2 regions of the Bacillus sp. iso_77 genome follow, and region 1 is predicted to be linked to the other one. Evidence: a T-box and tRNA genes for the amino acid it is inferred to sense, from the RefSeq annotation. Region 1 holds a T-box; the other holds one or more tRNA genes.
The links. A T-box is a leader RNA that pairs with one kind of tRNA and senses whether it is charged. The one in region 1 lies ahead of thrS (threonine--tRNA ligase), so its partner is inferred to be a tRNA-Thr.

Region 1 (7,629 bases):
GTGACGCTATTTTATGTAGGTGGATATTCCACGTTATTTACCTATTTAACGCCCTTCCTGCAAGCATCAGCAAACCTTAACATCACAGAAATCAGTGGCATTTTGTTACTAGCGGGAATATGTAGCTTTTTAGGGTCAAGCCTTGGAGGGATGGCAGCAGATAAAAAAGGGCCAATCTTCACGATTTTTTCTGGCATCATCTTGCAAATCATGATGCTCATGCTACTAGCATTTGTCACAGGGAATCTCGTGATCATGGTGGCTGTTATCATGATATGGATGATCGCAACATGGAGTACATCACCAGCTCAGCAGCTATATCTAGTAACCCTTGTTCCGAAATCTCCTGATATCGCATTAAGTGTCAATACATCATTTATTCAATTCGGATTTGCTTTAGGCTCGGGGTTAGGGGGGATTGTATTGAGCAGGACATCTATATTGCACCTGAGCTGGATCAGTGCTGGAACGGTTCTTCTCGCTTTACTCATGACCATCTTGATGGTGGCGTTTGACAGAATCTCTCAGCAGAAGAGTTTGAAGGTGATGGAGCAAGGAAGGTAACATATTCAGTTTTTTATTGTGGGAACTACTTATCTCGGGTAGTTCCTTTTTTTGATTTGAAGAATGCACCAGTTGAGGAAGTTTATTTGCTACAATAGTAGTAAATATCCAAAGATTTTTAAGGGTTAATAACAAATTACTCTAAAAATGAATGCCGAAAAAGTACTGCTAGACAGGAGATATACATAATGCCAATAAGTGAGGAGATCATCAATCGGAAAGGCGCTCGAAAGGGAAGTGACATTCCTCATGACGTCTTGCCCCTTTTGAATCAAGGGGAGATAGAGAGTGTAAATTTAACTGAATGGCTAGCGGTCAATCATATGACGCTAATACAGCATGTCCTGCCGTCCCTTGGCTTAGACGATCATTTGGACTATGTTTCATCTGAAGTTGCCAAACAAAAATCTGAGTCAGGCATGAAAGCAATTTGTCTCATAGGTCATTTGTTAGATGAAGTGCTGCAGGAAGAAAATGAGGAAAAACGAGTGGAAGTCATACAGGCATGCAGTCGCCACATATCTGATAGCGTTCGCTGCTGGGCGGCTTATATGAACAAGCAGCATTCATCCTCTTTGGAAGAGAAACTAGCGTACATTCAGCCATTTGCAGCTGATCATCATTTTGGTGTTCGCGAAATTGCTTGGATGTCAGTGAGAGACAGTTTAAGTGATCAGCTCGATCAAAGTATAGAATATTTAACAGAATGGGCAAAAAGCGAGGATGAAAATATTCGCCGGTTCTCTGTAGAGTCGATCCGTCCAAGAGGTGTATGGACAAAGCATATTGAGTTATTAAAACAGGAACCAGAGAGGGCACTGCCTATTCTAGATCACCTCAAATCTGATCCATCAACATATGTTCAAGATTCTGTAGGAAACTGGCTGAATGACGCTAGTAAAGCACAGCCGAATTGGGTAAGAAACCTATGTGAACAGTGGTCAAAGGATTCTGATACAAAAGCGACTAGCAGGATTGTTAAAAAAGCCAAGAGAACGATTGTGAAGGGGAATTTGTGAAAAAGAACATGAACTAAATTTCCTTTTTTGAGGGATTCTTATCTAAATGATAGGAAATTCTTAGAGATTTGCAGGTTTATTATTCAGAAGTACTATTCTTCAGAATGGTACAAATTTCGTTTTGTTGAGTCAAAGATTGCTTTTGTAATACATAATTCAATAGAGCATATTAATTCTTCTGACTAAAACTAGAAATAATATCTATCTATAAAGAAAACAATATACAGAGAGAGTGAGTAGTACCATTGATGAATCAAGATACTTTTGCTGAATGGTTGAGAACTTATGCAAATATAAAACCATACTCTATTGGAAGATACTCTAAAGCAATTGGCACAATATCCTCAGAATTAGAAGACTATGGATTACAGAGTATTAATTTATTTAATTTAACTGATGCTGCCTTTATTGATGAAATTCTTAGTAATTCTGAGTTTAAAAAGAAAAATGAAAAAGGACACAGGATGTATAGTGTAGCTTTAAAGCATTTAAAAAAATACATTGAGTATTATTATGATTCTGAGTTACAGGCAGAGCTGTTCAAAGAGGAGCAGCAGTTTGAAAAGTACCTAATAGGAAATCCTGCTGATGTCAGCAGAGCTGATATTGAGGATAAACCAAATGATAAGCCTAAACATAGGTTAGTGAAAAATAGAAAGGTATGGAGTAGAAATCCTAATTATGCAGTTGGGGCTGTAGCTGATGCACATTATTTATGTGAGTTTGATAATCAGCATAAACACTTTATTTCTAAGTTTAATGGAGAGAATTATGTAGAGGCTCACCACTTGATACCAATGCAATATCAGGATCAATTTGATCACAGTTTAGACATCCATGCTAATATTGTTTCAATTTGTTTAGTCTGTCATAAGAAAATCCATTATGGACGATTTGAGGACAAGAAAGAAATATTAGATAAGCTATTTCACAGTAGGAGAGAGAGACTTCTTAAATGTGGAATTGATATAGAAATTTCACAGCTATACACGTATTATCAGGATTGAGAAATCTAAGGGAATTATGGCTGGCTTAAGATTACTATCCAAATTAGGATACTAATTGAGTATTTAATACAAATTGATTATAGCCTAAGTACAGTCACTCAAAATGTCATTTGAAGAATAAAATTCAATAGCACTGTACAAAATAAATCTTTACATCATTCCCCATCATCATGTAATATATGGAGAAATCAAAAGCGAAGAAAAGGACATGAGCAGCTTTTATCGGTTCACAGAGAGGGAAGTCACGGTGAAATCTTCCTAACGCAGAAAAGTTGTCTTACCACCTTTGAGCTGTATTGGGGAAATTACAGTATCCAATACCGTCTACGCCACGTTACGGCACCAGAGCCATAAAGCGAATACGCATTATGGGAATTTGGGTGGAACCACGGATCACACATTCGTCCCTTTATGAGGGATGGGTGTGTTTTTTTGTTTACTTTTATAGCATGATTGCTTTGAAAAGGACATGAGCAGCTTTTATCGGTTCACAGAGAGGGAAGTCACGGTGAAATCTTCCTAACGCAGAAAAGCTATCTTACCACCTTTGAGCTGTATTGGGGAACATTGCAGTATCCAATACCGTCTACGCCACGTTACGGCGCCAGAGCCATAAAGCGAATACGCGTTATGGAAATTTGGGTGGAACCACGGATTACACATTCGTCCCTCTATGAGGGATGGGTGTGTTTTTTTATTTCAAAAAAGAGAAAGGTGTGTCAGTGATGAGAGAAAAAATGGTAAAAATTCAATTTCCAGATGGAAAGATCAAGGAGTTCTCCGCAGGTACGACAGTCGCAGAGGTTGCCTCCCATATTAGCCCAAGTTTAAGAAAAAAAGCAGTAGCGGGAAAGATCAATGATCAGACAGTGGACTTAAGTTATCCGTTAAACAACGATGCGGGGGTTTCGATTCTAACACTTGATTCAAAAGAAGGGCTGGAAGTGTTACGTCATACAGCTGCACATGTATTAGCCCAAGCTGTGAAAAGGTTATATGACAATGTGACACTGGGGATCGGACCTGTCATTGAGAATGGATTTTACTATGATATGAAGCTGAATCAAACGTTAAGCGTAGAGGATTTGGCAATGATTGAAAAAGAGATGAAAAACATCATAAACGAGAATCACCTTATTCAAAGAATGGAGGTCTCTTACAAAGAAGCTGAAGTGATGTTTGCACATGATCCATATAAACTGGATATTTTAAAAAATCTCCCTCGACAAGAAGCCATCACGATTTATCAGCAAGGAGAATTTATAGATTTGTGCCGTGGACCTCATTTGCCTTCTACAGGGTATTTAAAGGCATTTAAACTAATGCGTGTGGCAGGGGCATATTGGCGGGGAGATAGCAATCAGGATGTCTTGCAGCGAGTGTATGGTGTAGCATTTCAGCATCCAAATCATCTAGCTGATTATCTTCATTTCATGGAAGAAGCAAATAAACGTGATCACCGGAAATTAGGGAAACAGTTATCCCTCTTTATGTTTTCAGAAGAAGCGCCAGGCATGCCGTTTTATTTACCAAAAGGTCAGATTGTCAGAAATGAATTAATGGCCTTTTCTAGAGAAGTGAGAGGTCAAGCGCAATATGAAGAAGTAAGTACTCCATTTATGATGAACCAAGAACTTTGGGAAAAGTCAGGCCATTGGGATCATTATCATGAGAATATGTATTTCTCAGAAGTAGACGATACAAGTTTTGCTTTAAAACCGATGAACTGTCCAGGGCATATGCTCATGTTCAAAAATAACTTATATTCCTATAGAGACCTTCCAATTAGAATGTCTGAATTTGGTCAAGTGCATCGTCATGAATTTAGCGGAGCATTAAATGGATTGTTCAGGGTCAGAACATTTTGCCAAGATGATGCCCATATTTTTTTAAGAGAAGATCAAATCGAAGCTGAAATCAAACGGATTTTTCAATTAGTTGATCATGTGTATCGGACATTTGGTTTTGAGTATTCAGTCGAACTATCCACTCGCCCAGAAAAAGCATTAGGGGATGACGCTATTTGGGATATATCCGAAATAGCGCTAAAAAATGTGCTTGATCAGTTAAAGATTAACTACTACTTAAATGAAGGAGATGGGGCATTTTATGGTCCGAAGATCGACTTTCATATTCAAGATGCACTAAAGCGGAGCCACCAGTGCGCCACAATTCAGCTGGATTTTCAAATGCCAGAGAAATTTGATTTAACATATATCAACGAGAAAAATGAAAAGGTGCGGCCAGTTGTCATTCATAGTGCCATTTTTGGTTCACTTGACCGGTTCCTTGGTATTCTCATTGAACATTTTGCCGGCGTCTTCCCGTTATGGCTCGCACCAATCCAAGTACAAATCATACCTGTCTCAAGCGTTCACCTTGATTACTGCATAGAGGTGCAGCAGCAATTAAGAAATATCGGAATTAGAGTCACAATCGATGAACGGAATGAAAAACTCGGCTATAAAATGAGAGAAGCACAAATGCAAAAAATTCCTTATATCGCTGTCATTGGAGATACAGAAATGCAAGAAAAAACACTGAACATCAGACAACATGGAGAAAAAATGTCAAAGCTGCTGTCTATTGATGACTTTAAACACTTGGCAGCCCAGCAAATAAAAGACAGAACAGCTCAAATATGATGTGCTGATTTCATGAAGAAGGAAAAGACGTCCATTGAATGTGGACGTCTTTTCATTTGTGAAAAAGCCGAATTGACAATTGAAAGGGAAAATATTGAAACATTTTTTCGTTAAAATCGTAATAAGGATAGAGCGTTTATCAGAAAAATTTGAAACGAGGAGGAGTTTATCACATGGAACAAGCTGCACTAAAAAAGATGAGGACAAAACAAATCGCTATCTCTAATTTATTTGTCGGACTTATGATCATCATTTTTTTTATGTTGATTCAAATTGTTAAAATCAAACTGACACATTTCCTTTTTTGTTTAGGAATTCTAATGCTTATTCAAGGCATTTTAGGCTTTATTAGAAAAGGAACAACAAAGTCTTTCATACCTATTTTAGAGCAGGTAGCTATTTATGAAAAAGAGAAATTAGGGAAAGAGTGGGAAAAGGAAAAACGGTTAGATCATGTGTGGAAAATCATATTGAGTGTCATTATGTTTATTCAATCATTCACTTTACAAAATGTGGATAATGCATTCAGTGACGTCGATCCTGCATTGATCATTTTCTTGTTTTTGATGGTTCTAGCCATTTTAAATATAAGCATGCTTTTTCGTTTTAGAAAAATTGACCGATCGACTGTAGGTGAATTAACAGGCTACACAAAAGAGTCAAATATAATGGCAATCGCTTTAGGATTTTTTATGGCAATCATCATCTTCATCTTTATCGTTATTTTTGTTCTTCCATAAAACATCATCATTTTGAGGTGAATTCATTGAATGCAAACATTCAACAACTAATCGATCAGACAAAGGCGAAATTTGGCTTAGATCTTTACTACCTAAAAAGACACAGTTTTCATCGCTACGTCAATATGTTCAATGAAACGGTGTATACATTGAATATGGAATGGTTTCCCTCTCATGAAACGGAACCCGAGGACCATGATCTAAACCCAGACGGCACAGCTGTCATTGAAGTGAACTTGAATACAGGACAGACCGAGTCGGTTATTTTTGTTATGGACAAAACCTATGCGCAGCATGGTGTCACGTTTAAGAGACCTTATCCAGCTCATGTCATTCAATGGATCGAACAAGAAACAGGATTGATCTATGGAGAGCATTTTCATATGCATCAGAAGGAGAAAGGGGAACTTTCTTTCGAAGAAGCAATAGATGGTGTGAAAGTAGCACCTTCAGGCAGAATCGAAGTGAAATGGAATGAACATGGACAGCTCATGTACTTTACACACCACGGTCCATTTTTAGCCAAAACATTACTGAAAGATGAGGAATATGTGCTTTCCCTTGATCAGGTGAAGAACTTAGCCAAGCAGCAAGTACAGATGTTTCAATGGCCTTCCTTCGAGCACAATCAAATCCGTTCTATTTATGCTTTAGAAGAAATCTATGTGAAGAACGATGGAACGGGAACTCTTCCGTTTGAGGTTGGGCGTGAAGAAACGCATTGTATACACATGAATGAAGTCATTGAGTGGAATGAACTGATAAACAATGCCTTTGAAAAAAAGGAAATGGACATTCATGAGGACATTTCAGCTGAACAAGCTTTCTCATTGGAACCGTCACCAGATTCCCTCCCGATATCAAAAGAAGACCAGGATGAGTGTATCAAAGCGGTTCGAACCTTTTTGGCGCAAAAATATTCAAACGATACAGGGAAGTGGGTTCTAAAAACACTCCAACGTGATCATGGATACATCCATGCGATATTAAAAACGAATGAGCAAGAAGGCTGTGGATTTATGGATAAAATCAAGGTCTTCATTGATGCCAACACTTTTGAAGCCATTAATTACATATATAAAAAAGAGATGTTTCAAGTATGTGGGATACTCAATCCATCTCAAACAGCTAGTGAAATCACCATAACTCAGAAACAAGCCTTTGAAACATTGAGAGAACGCCTCGAACTTACACCCATCTATGTCTATGACGATGTGCAAAAACAATATGTTTTATGCGGCAAGCTCGATTGTCATGATGGCGTTGATGCAGTGAGCGGCGAAGTGTTCTCTTTGACAGACTTTTCATAACTTCCAAAAGAACAGTCAGTGCTGTTCTTTTTTTTGTCCCATCTCCCTCTTTTTTGCAGAAAAATGGAATTTTGTAGCAGGAAGTTGTCGTTTCATCACGAAAGAAAACAGGTAAGAATATGATCATAGGTCCATTGTTTGAATTCGTGGTGGAGTCAATGAGATGACATAGGAAACGTTATACATATTGAACATTCGTGACAGTACAGTCGATCTACAGTTCATGTCTAAAAAGTGAGTGATCATGTCTCAAGCCGTATGCGAAAATACGTGTACCGAGATCATATGATGAGTTGGTTCCGTTTGTTTTTAGGTGAGTTTGAAGCCAAGTTAGAAGAAAGTGA
Region 2 (7,629 bases), 620 kb from region 1:
GTAGATGCGATGTGCATGTCAGTAAAGGCTGTAGCTGCATAATTGATTCTGAGAAATTTCTGCTGGGCATCAGCTGCGACGATGCCAGATGCACCCACACCGATAAAATGGATTTGGTTTGCATTCAGCAGCAGTTGAACAGCTTTTTCTAAAGCTTCTACATTTAAAATAGAGGCTGTATCTTTGATCGATTGAATGGTGTTTCCTGCTGTCTTTTGAATAATGGATTGAAGTGGTTCATCTTGTTCGATATCCCGGTAGCCTTGTTTATCAGTGTGCATTAAATCTCCAGCGATCCGCATTTTCAAATCGTGATAGCCATCCAGCCCGAGAGACTTACAGAGGCGGATGACGGCAGAGCTGCTTGCACCGGCAGCCTGACTGATTTCATGCACTGTGCTTTTAATGACTTTGTCAGGATGGGCAAGGATATAGTCTGCAATGATTTTTTCAGATTGGGGAAGCTTTGATTTCATTGTGTGTAGTAGGGTGAGTCCGCCTGCTGACATGAGTTTCCTCCTTTAAGATTGATGACGTAAGATGGCTTTGTCGATGTGACCATCTGCTTTGTTGAGCAGGTCTTTGGCTGTCTTTTTATCTGTTTTGGTTTGGAGCATGACGATGGCTGTTTTAACTTCTAAATCGGCTGCTTCAAGGGCTTTTACGGCTTGTTCGTAGGAAGCATTGGTCACATGCTGAATGATGGTGATGGCGCGTTCTTTCAGTTTATGATTGCTTACTTTTACATCTACCATCAGGTTTTCATATACTTTGCCTTGTCTGATCATGACAGAGGTGGAAAGCATATTTAAAATCATTTTATGAGCGGATGCGGCTTTCATTCGTGTTGACCCAGTGATGGCTTCTGCTCCTACGACGACTTCAATGGCGCAGTCTGCTAGTTCGCTAATCTCTGCTTGTTCATTGCAGCTGAGGGCTACTGTTTTTGCTCCAATGGTTCTAGCATAGTTTAAAGCGCCAATGATATAGGGTGTTCTACCGCTCGCCGCGATACCCACAACCGTATCTTTTGATGTCAGGTGGATGTGTTCTAAATCTTTTTGACCAGCTTCTTCACTGTCTTCCACATCTTCTGCTGCATGTGAAAAGGCAGAGTCGCCACCGGCCATGATGCCTACGATGACATCAGGTGAAATGCTATAGGTAGGTGGACATTCGACCGCATCCATTACCCCAATTCTGCCGCTTGTTCCAGCGCCTAGATAAATGAGTCTGCCCCCATTCGAGATGGATTCAAAGGCAAAGTCACTTGCTGTCTTTACGTCTGGAAGGACACGGTTGACGGCTTCAGCGACCTTCATATCTTCCGCATTGATCATTTGGAGTATTTCTAGCGGGCTGGCTTGTGAAATTCTCATGGTGTTAGGGTTTCTTGATTCTGTTGTCAAAGAACGCAGTTGAGATGGCTGCATGTGACATACCTCCTTATTTCTTCATTTTCAGTATATTGAGTATGACATGAAATTTCAATATTATATTTAAATACTGAAATTATATTTCAGTCGAAATGTTGTGCTGATGAGGGTTGAATAGTTAGAAAATAAAAAAAATAAAAATCCCCTTTACAAAAGGGGGACAACCTGTATATAATAACTTTTGTCAGCTTCACGGAAACAGTAAACTTGACAAACTGGCCCGTTGGTCAAGCGGTTAAGACACCGCCCTTTCACGGCGGTAACACGGGTTCGAATCCCGTACGGGTCACCATCATGTGGAGGATTAGCTCAGCTGGGAGAGCATCTGCCTTACAAGCAGAGGGTCGGCGGTTCGAGCCCGTCATCCTCCACCATATGCCGGTGTAGCTCAACTGGTAGAGCAACTGACTTGTAATCAGTAGGTTGGGGGTTCAAGTCCTCTTGCCGGCACTGTTTTTCTTTTATCAATTCCATATGTGGAGGGGTAGCGAAGTGGCTAAACGCGGCGGACTGTAAATCCGCTCCCTCCGGGTTCGGCGGTTCGAATCCGCCCCCCTCCACCATTTTTGGGCTATAGCCAAGCGGTAAGGCAACGGACTTTGACTCCGTCATGCGTTGGTTCGAATCCAGCTAGCCCAGTTAAGACACCTTTTTTAAAAAGGTGTCTTTTTTTATTTTGACGATTGGAATGTATAACTATTCAAAATATTGTTGAGTTGAGTCAGAAGGCACCGAGAAAGTAAAATATAAGCATGAACGGAAAGGGGATGTACATATGGGAGATCAAAAGAAGGTCACAATTGTCGGGGTGCCGATGGATCTCGGTCAAATGAGAAGGGGCGTCGATATGGGGCCGAGTGCCATTCGCTGTGCTGGTGTAAAAGAAAAATTGGAATCGCTTTCATTTGATGTCGAAGATCTAGGGGATATTCCTGTTGAGCAAAGAGATGATGAGAAAGGTCTCTATACAAGTGAAAAACTGAAAAACTTAACGGAGAATGCTGGCGCAAACCAGCTTCTTGCTGAAAAGGTTAGCGGTATTGTGCAGTCAGGTTCGTTTCCGCTGATTTTAGGCGGGGATCATAGCATTGCAATTGGTACACTAGCCGGTGTAGCCAAACATTATGAAAATTTGGGTGTCATTTGGTATGATGCGCACGGTGATTTAAATACAGAGGAAACTTCTCCTTCTGGAAATATTCATGGGATGCCGCTCGCTGTCAGTCTCGGCTTTGGGCATGCTGATCTAATCAATATTGGCGGTTATACACCTAAAGTAAAGTCTGAGAATGTGATCTTGATCGGTGCTCGTTCTTTAGATGAAGGAGAGCGGGCATTGATTAGAGAAAAAGGTATTAAAGTGTATACGATGCATGAAATAGATCGATTAGGGATGACGAGAGTGATGGAGGAAGCCATTGCGTATTTAAAAGAAAGAACAGATGGTGTTCATTTGTCGCTTGATTTAGACGGCCTTGATCCAGCGGAGTGCCCTGGCGTGGGAACGCCGGTTGTTGGCGGCATCAGTTATAGAGAGAGTCATCTTGCAATGGAGCTTTTAGAGGAAGCAGGGATTTTGACTTCTGCTGAGTTTGTTGAGGTGAATCCGGTATTAGATGAGAAAAATAAAACAGCAGAAGCGGCAGTTGCATTAATTGGTTCTTTAATGGGTGAAAAGCTATTATAGAGCGGGACTTGTTCCCGTTCTTTTTTTAATTTTGGGGAAATTTAAGGATATGTTAAGGTTTTTACCGGCTGATAAGCGTAACATGCTGTCAAAAATTTGTTACACTATTTTTTAGAGGAGAATGAAACCTTTTGGAACGAGGTTCGTATACATAAAGACCGGTGAAGGCAGAGGTTGAATATACTATGGAAACAATGATTAAAAAGAGAATTAAGCAAGTGAAAAAAGGCGACCAGAACGCATTTGCAGACATCGTAGACCTGTATAAAGACAAAATTTATCAGCTGTGCTATCGTATGCTTGGGAATGCACATGAAGCAGAAGATATTGCGCAGGAGGCGTTTATTCGTGCCTATGTGAATATTGAGAGCTTTGATGTGAATCGTAAGTTTTCCACGTGGCTGTACCGCATTGCAACCAACCTGACCATCGACCGTATTCGTAAAAAAAAGCCGGATTATTATTTAGATGCAGAGGTGGCAGGGACAGAAGGACTGAATATGTATTCTCAAATTGCGGCTGACGGCATTTTGCCAGAGGACGAGGTGGTGTCGCTTGAATTATCGAGCACCATTCAGCAAAAAATTTTAAGATTACCCGATAAATATCGCTCGGTCATCGTATTAAAGTATATTGATGAACTCTCGTTAAAAGAAATTAGTGAGATTCTGAATATACCAGTTGGTACGGTGAAAACGAGAATACACAGGGGTAGAGAGGCTCTCCGGAAACAGTTGAGAGACCTTTGAGTGAGGTGATTTTGATGAGCTGTCAGGAAAAAATCGTCCTGCTTATGCATCAGTATTTAGACGGGGACATTGAGCCCGAAGATGAAAAAGAATTAAAGAGCCATCTGCAATCGTGTGAGGAATGCCGTACTCATTTTCAACAAATTGAGAAATCCATCGCGCTCGTGCAGAGTACATCTCATATAGAAGCACCATCTGATTTTACTGCAAAGGTGATGGCAGGTCTTCCAAAGGAGAAAAAGCGTGTGTCGATTCAAAGATGGATCAAAGCTCATCCGCTAATGGTCGCCGCTGCCCTCTTTGTCATATTGATGGGAGGCAGTCTGTTTACTAGCTGGAATACGGATCATAATTTCAGTGTGTCAAAGCAGCCGAATCTCGTGGTTGAAAATGATACAGTGACGGTACCTAAAGGGGAAACCGTCAAAGGTGATGTCACTGTGAAAAATGGCAAGCTGATTGTAGAAGGCAAGGTTGATGGAAACGTAACAGTCGTCAATGGAGAACAGCTGACTGCTTCTGCCGGACAAGTCACTGGTCAAATCAATGAAATTAATGAAGTGTTTGATTGGGTTTGGTACAAAATGAAGTCTACAGCACAAGACGTGATGCGGGTCATTGGGCCAGAGGAGCAAAAGTAAATCAAACAGTTTGAGAGCAGTCTCTAAGGGACTGCTCTTTTTCTATTGATGGATAGACTTGAATGCCAGCCAGATATGGCAACTATTTTCCTTGCTGAAACAAAATGTGGTATAATAGCCACGCTATGTACTTACACATAGGCTCTTTTTTTATAAAAAATGAATCGAACGAAGAATAACTGAAAATTCTGGAGGACGAGGAAATGGCTTTAGGGGATATTCCTTTTTTGCAGTACCTCGGTAATGCTGTTGATATTCTCGTTGTTTGGTATGTGATATATAAATTAATGATGGTCATCCGCGGAACAAAAGCGGTTCAGCTTTTAAAGGGAATTGTCGTCATTGTTCTCGTCAGGATGGGAAGTGCGTATCTCGGTCTTAACACACTTCAATGGCTGATGGATCAAGCGATTACGTGGGGGTTCCTTGCGATCATTATTATTTTTCAGCCAGAGCTAAGGAGAGCGCTTGAGCAGCTTGGGCGCGGCCGTTTCTTCTCTAGAAGCGGAACACCTGTAGAGGAACAGCAGCAGAAAACGATCGAGGCAATTACAAAAGCAATTAACTATATGGCAAAACGAAGAATAGGCGCGCTGTTAACGATTGAGCGCGACACTGGAATGAATGATTACATAGAGACCGGAATTCCTTTAAATGCAAAGGTCAGTTCTGAGCTGCTGATTAATATCTTCATTCCGAATACACCGCTCCATGACGGCGCTGTGATTATGAAGCGTGATGAGATTGCAGCTGCGGCGTGTTATTTACCGCTGTCTGAAAGTCCTTTTATCTCTAAGGAGCTCGGTACACGTCACCGCGCGGCAGTTGGTATTAGTGAAGTAACGGACAGTTTAACCGTCATTGTCTCCGAGGAGACAGGCGGCATTAGTGTCGCAAGAAATGGTGATCTCCATCGAGAATTGACAGAAGAAGCGCTTGAAGAAATGCTGATTGCTGAGTTTAGTAAGAACAGCAAAGATGCTTCCTCGACCAAATGGTATTGGAGGGGCAAGAAAAATGGATAAGATTTTGAATAATCGCTGGGCCGTTAAGTTTCTTGCATTGGTCTTCGCTTTATTGCTGTATGGTGCAGTCAATTCAGCGCAAGCGCCCACGCCGAAAAAAATCGGTGAATCCTTTTTCCCAACATCGACAACAGACGAAGCAACCTTAACGGACATACCTGTTAAAGCATATTATGACGACGAAAAGTATGTAGTCACTGGTGTGCCGCAGACAGTCAATGTCACGATTAAAGGATCAACTAGTGCTGTGAAAACAGCAAGACAAACGAAAAATTTTGAAATTTACGCAAATATGCAAAACCTGACGACAGGTACACATAAAGTCGAATTGAAGGCAAGAGATGTATCGAAAGGAATTACATTAACGATTAATCCGTCTGTGACGACTGTGACGATACAAGAAAAAACGACAGCTGAATTCCCTGTTGAAACTGAATTTTATAATCAAAATAAAATTAAAGACGGCTATTCACCAGAGCAACCTATTGTGAATCCGAAAAATGTCACGGTTACTGGCTCAAAAGACGTGATCGACAAAATTTCTGTCATTAAAGCATTTGTGAACTTAGAGGATGTCGATCAGCAAATTGAGAAAGAAGCGAAACTCACTGTGTATGATAGCAGTGGGAATGAGCTGCCGGTCGAAGTGAGTCCGTCTGTGGTAGATATTACGGTCCCGATTACGAGTCCAAGCAAGAAAGTTCCGTTTAAGATTGAGCGGACGGGCAGCTTGCCAGATGGGATCAGTATCTCAAGCATCGAGACAAGCCCAAGTGAGGTTACAGTCTACGGTTCTCAAAAGGTGTTGGATGCACTTGATTTTATTGACGGCGTTAAGCTCGACCTAAGCAAGATTAAAGATGATACAGAGATTGATGCCGACATTCCACTGCCAGATGGTGTGAAAAAGGTATCGCCTGAAACTGTTAAAATCAAAGTGAAGGTTGCAACAGCTGAAGAAAAAAAGATCGATAATGTCCCAATTTCTGTCGTGGGTCTGAGTAAGGATCTTAGCTCTGCATTTGTGAGTCCGTCTTCTGGGCGTCTCACACTAACAGCAAAAGGATCAAAGAGTGCAATTGATAAACTAAAGGCTTCAGATATTGAAGCCTATATCAATGTCGGGGACTTAAACGAAGGAACACATGAGGTCAAAGTACAAGTGAATGGCCCTCAAAATGTGACGTGGACATTATCTAGATCGAAGGTCAAAGTGAAACTGACTTCTACTGATACAGAAGATCAGCCGGCTTCTACGAATGATCGGAAAGATCAATCATCCGATGATGATCAGGAAGAGAAGAGTCAAAAGGAATCAACACAAGATAAAGCAAAAAAAGAATCGAGTCAAAGACAGCGGGTCAAAGAAGATAATAAAGAGGACGCAGCGTCCTCTTGAATGGTAAAAAAGGAGCGATTGAAACATGGGCAAGTACTTTGGAACTGATGGTGTAAGGGGTGTGGCTAATAGCGAATTAACGCCAGAGCTCGCATTTAAAATTGGGAGATTTGGCGGCTATGTGCTCACGAAGGATAAAGAACGTCCAAAGGTACTCGTTGGACGAGACACGCGTGTATCTGGTCATATGTTAGAAGGAGCACTCGTAGCAGGCTTACTTTCAATTGGGGCTGAAGTCATGCGTTTAGGTGTGATCTCAACACCTGGTGTGTCTTATTTAACGAAGGCAATGGATGCAGAAGCAGGTGTCATGATTTCAGCTTCGCATAACCCAGTTCAAGACAACGGAATTAAATTTTTCGGCGGTGACGGTTTTAAACTGTCAGATGAACAGGAGAATGAAATCGAGCAGCTGATGGATCAGCCGGTCGATCAATTGCCACGCCCAGTTGGAGCGGACCTTGGAACAGTAAATGACTACTTTGAAGGCGGTCAGAAATACTTGCAATTCTTGAAACAGACAGCAGACGAGGATTTCACAGGTATTCACGTAGCGCTTGACTGTGCACATGGTGCAACATCTTCTCTTGCAACACATTTATTTGCAGATTTAGATGCAGATGTGTCAACAATGGGAACATCACCAAACGGATTGAATATCAACGATGGCGTAGGTTCTACTCATCCAGAAG

Region 2: it has a tRNA-Thr gene. The T-box ahead of thrS (threonine--tRNA ligase) is inferred to sense a tRNA for this amino acid. The anticodon was not compared.

Annotation. Positions count from the first base shown of each region.
Region 1 covers NZ_CM149683.1:805,795-813,423, forward strand. The annotation lists gene AC0VYC_RS03975 (MFS transporter) at 1-564, shown strand, start outside; gene AC0VYC_RS03980 (DNA alkylation repair protein) at 753-1,583, shown strand; gene AC0VYC_RS03985 (HNH endonuclease) at 1,829-2,590, shown strand; T-box leader at 2,779-3,002, shown strand; T-box leader at 3,040-3,264, shown strand; gene thrS (threonine--tRNA ligase) at 3,316-5,235, shown strand; gene AC0VYC_RS03995 (hypothetical protein) at 5,409-5,975, shown strand; gene AC0VYC_RS04000 (hypothetical protein) at 5,993-7,285, shown strand.
Region 2 covers NZ_CM149683.1:180,826-188,454, forward strand. The annotation lists gene AC0VYC_RS01020 (MurR/RpiR family transcriptional regulator) at 1-509, opposite strand, end outside; gene murQ (N-acetylmuramic acid 6-phosphate etherase) at 522-1,433, opposite strand; tRNA gene AC0VYC_RS01030 (tRNA-Glu) at 1,654-1,728, shown strand; tRNA gene AC0VYC_RS01035 (tRNA-Val) at 1,735-1,810, shown strand; tRNA gene AC0VYC_RS01040 (tRNA-Thr) at 1,814-1,886, shown strand; tRNA gene AC0VYC_RS01045 (tRNA-Tyr) at 1,915-1,999, shown strand; tRNA gene AC0VYC_RS01050 (tRNA-Gln) at 2,004-2,075, shown strand; gene rocF (arginase) at 2,212-3,123, shown strand; gene sigW (RNA polymerase sigma factor SigW) at 3,309-3,872, shown strand; gene rsiW (anti-sigma-W factor RsiW) at 3,887-4,513, shown strand; gene cdaA (diadenylate cyclase CdaA) at 4,717-5,538, shown strand; gene AC0VYC_RS01075 (CdaR family protein) at 5,531-6,937, shown strand; gene glmM (phosphoglucosamine mutase) at 6,963-7,629, shown strand, end outside.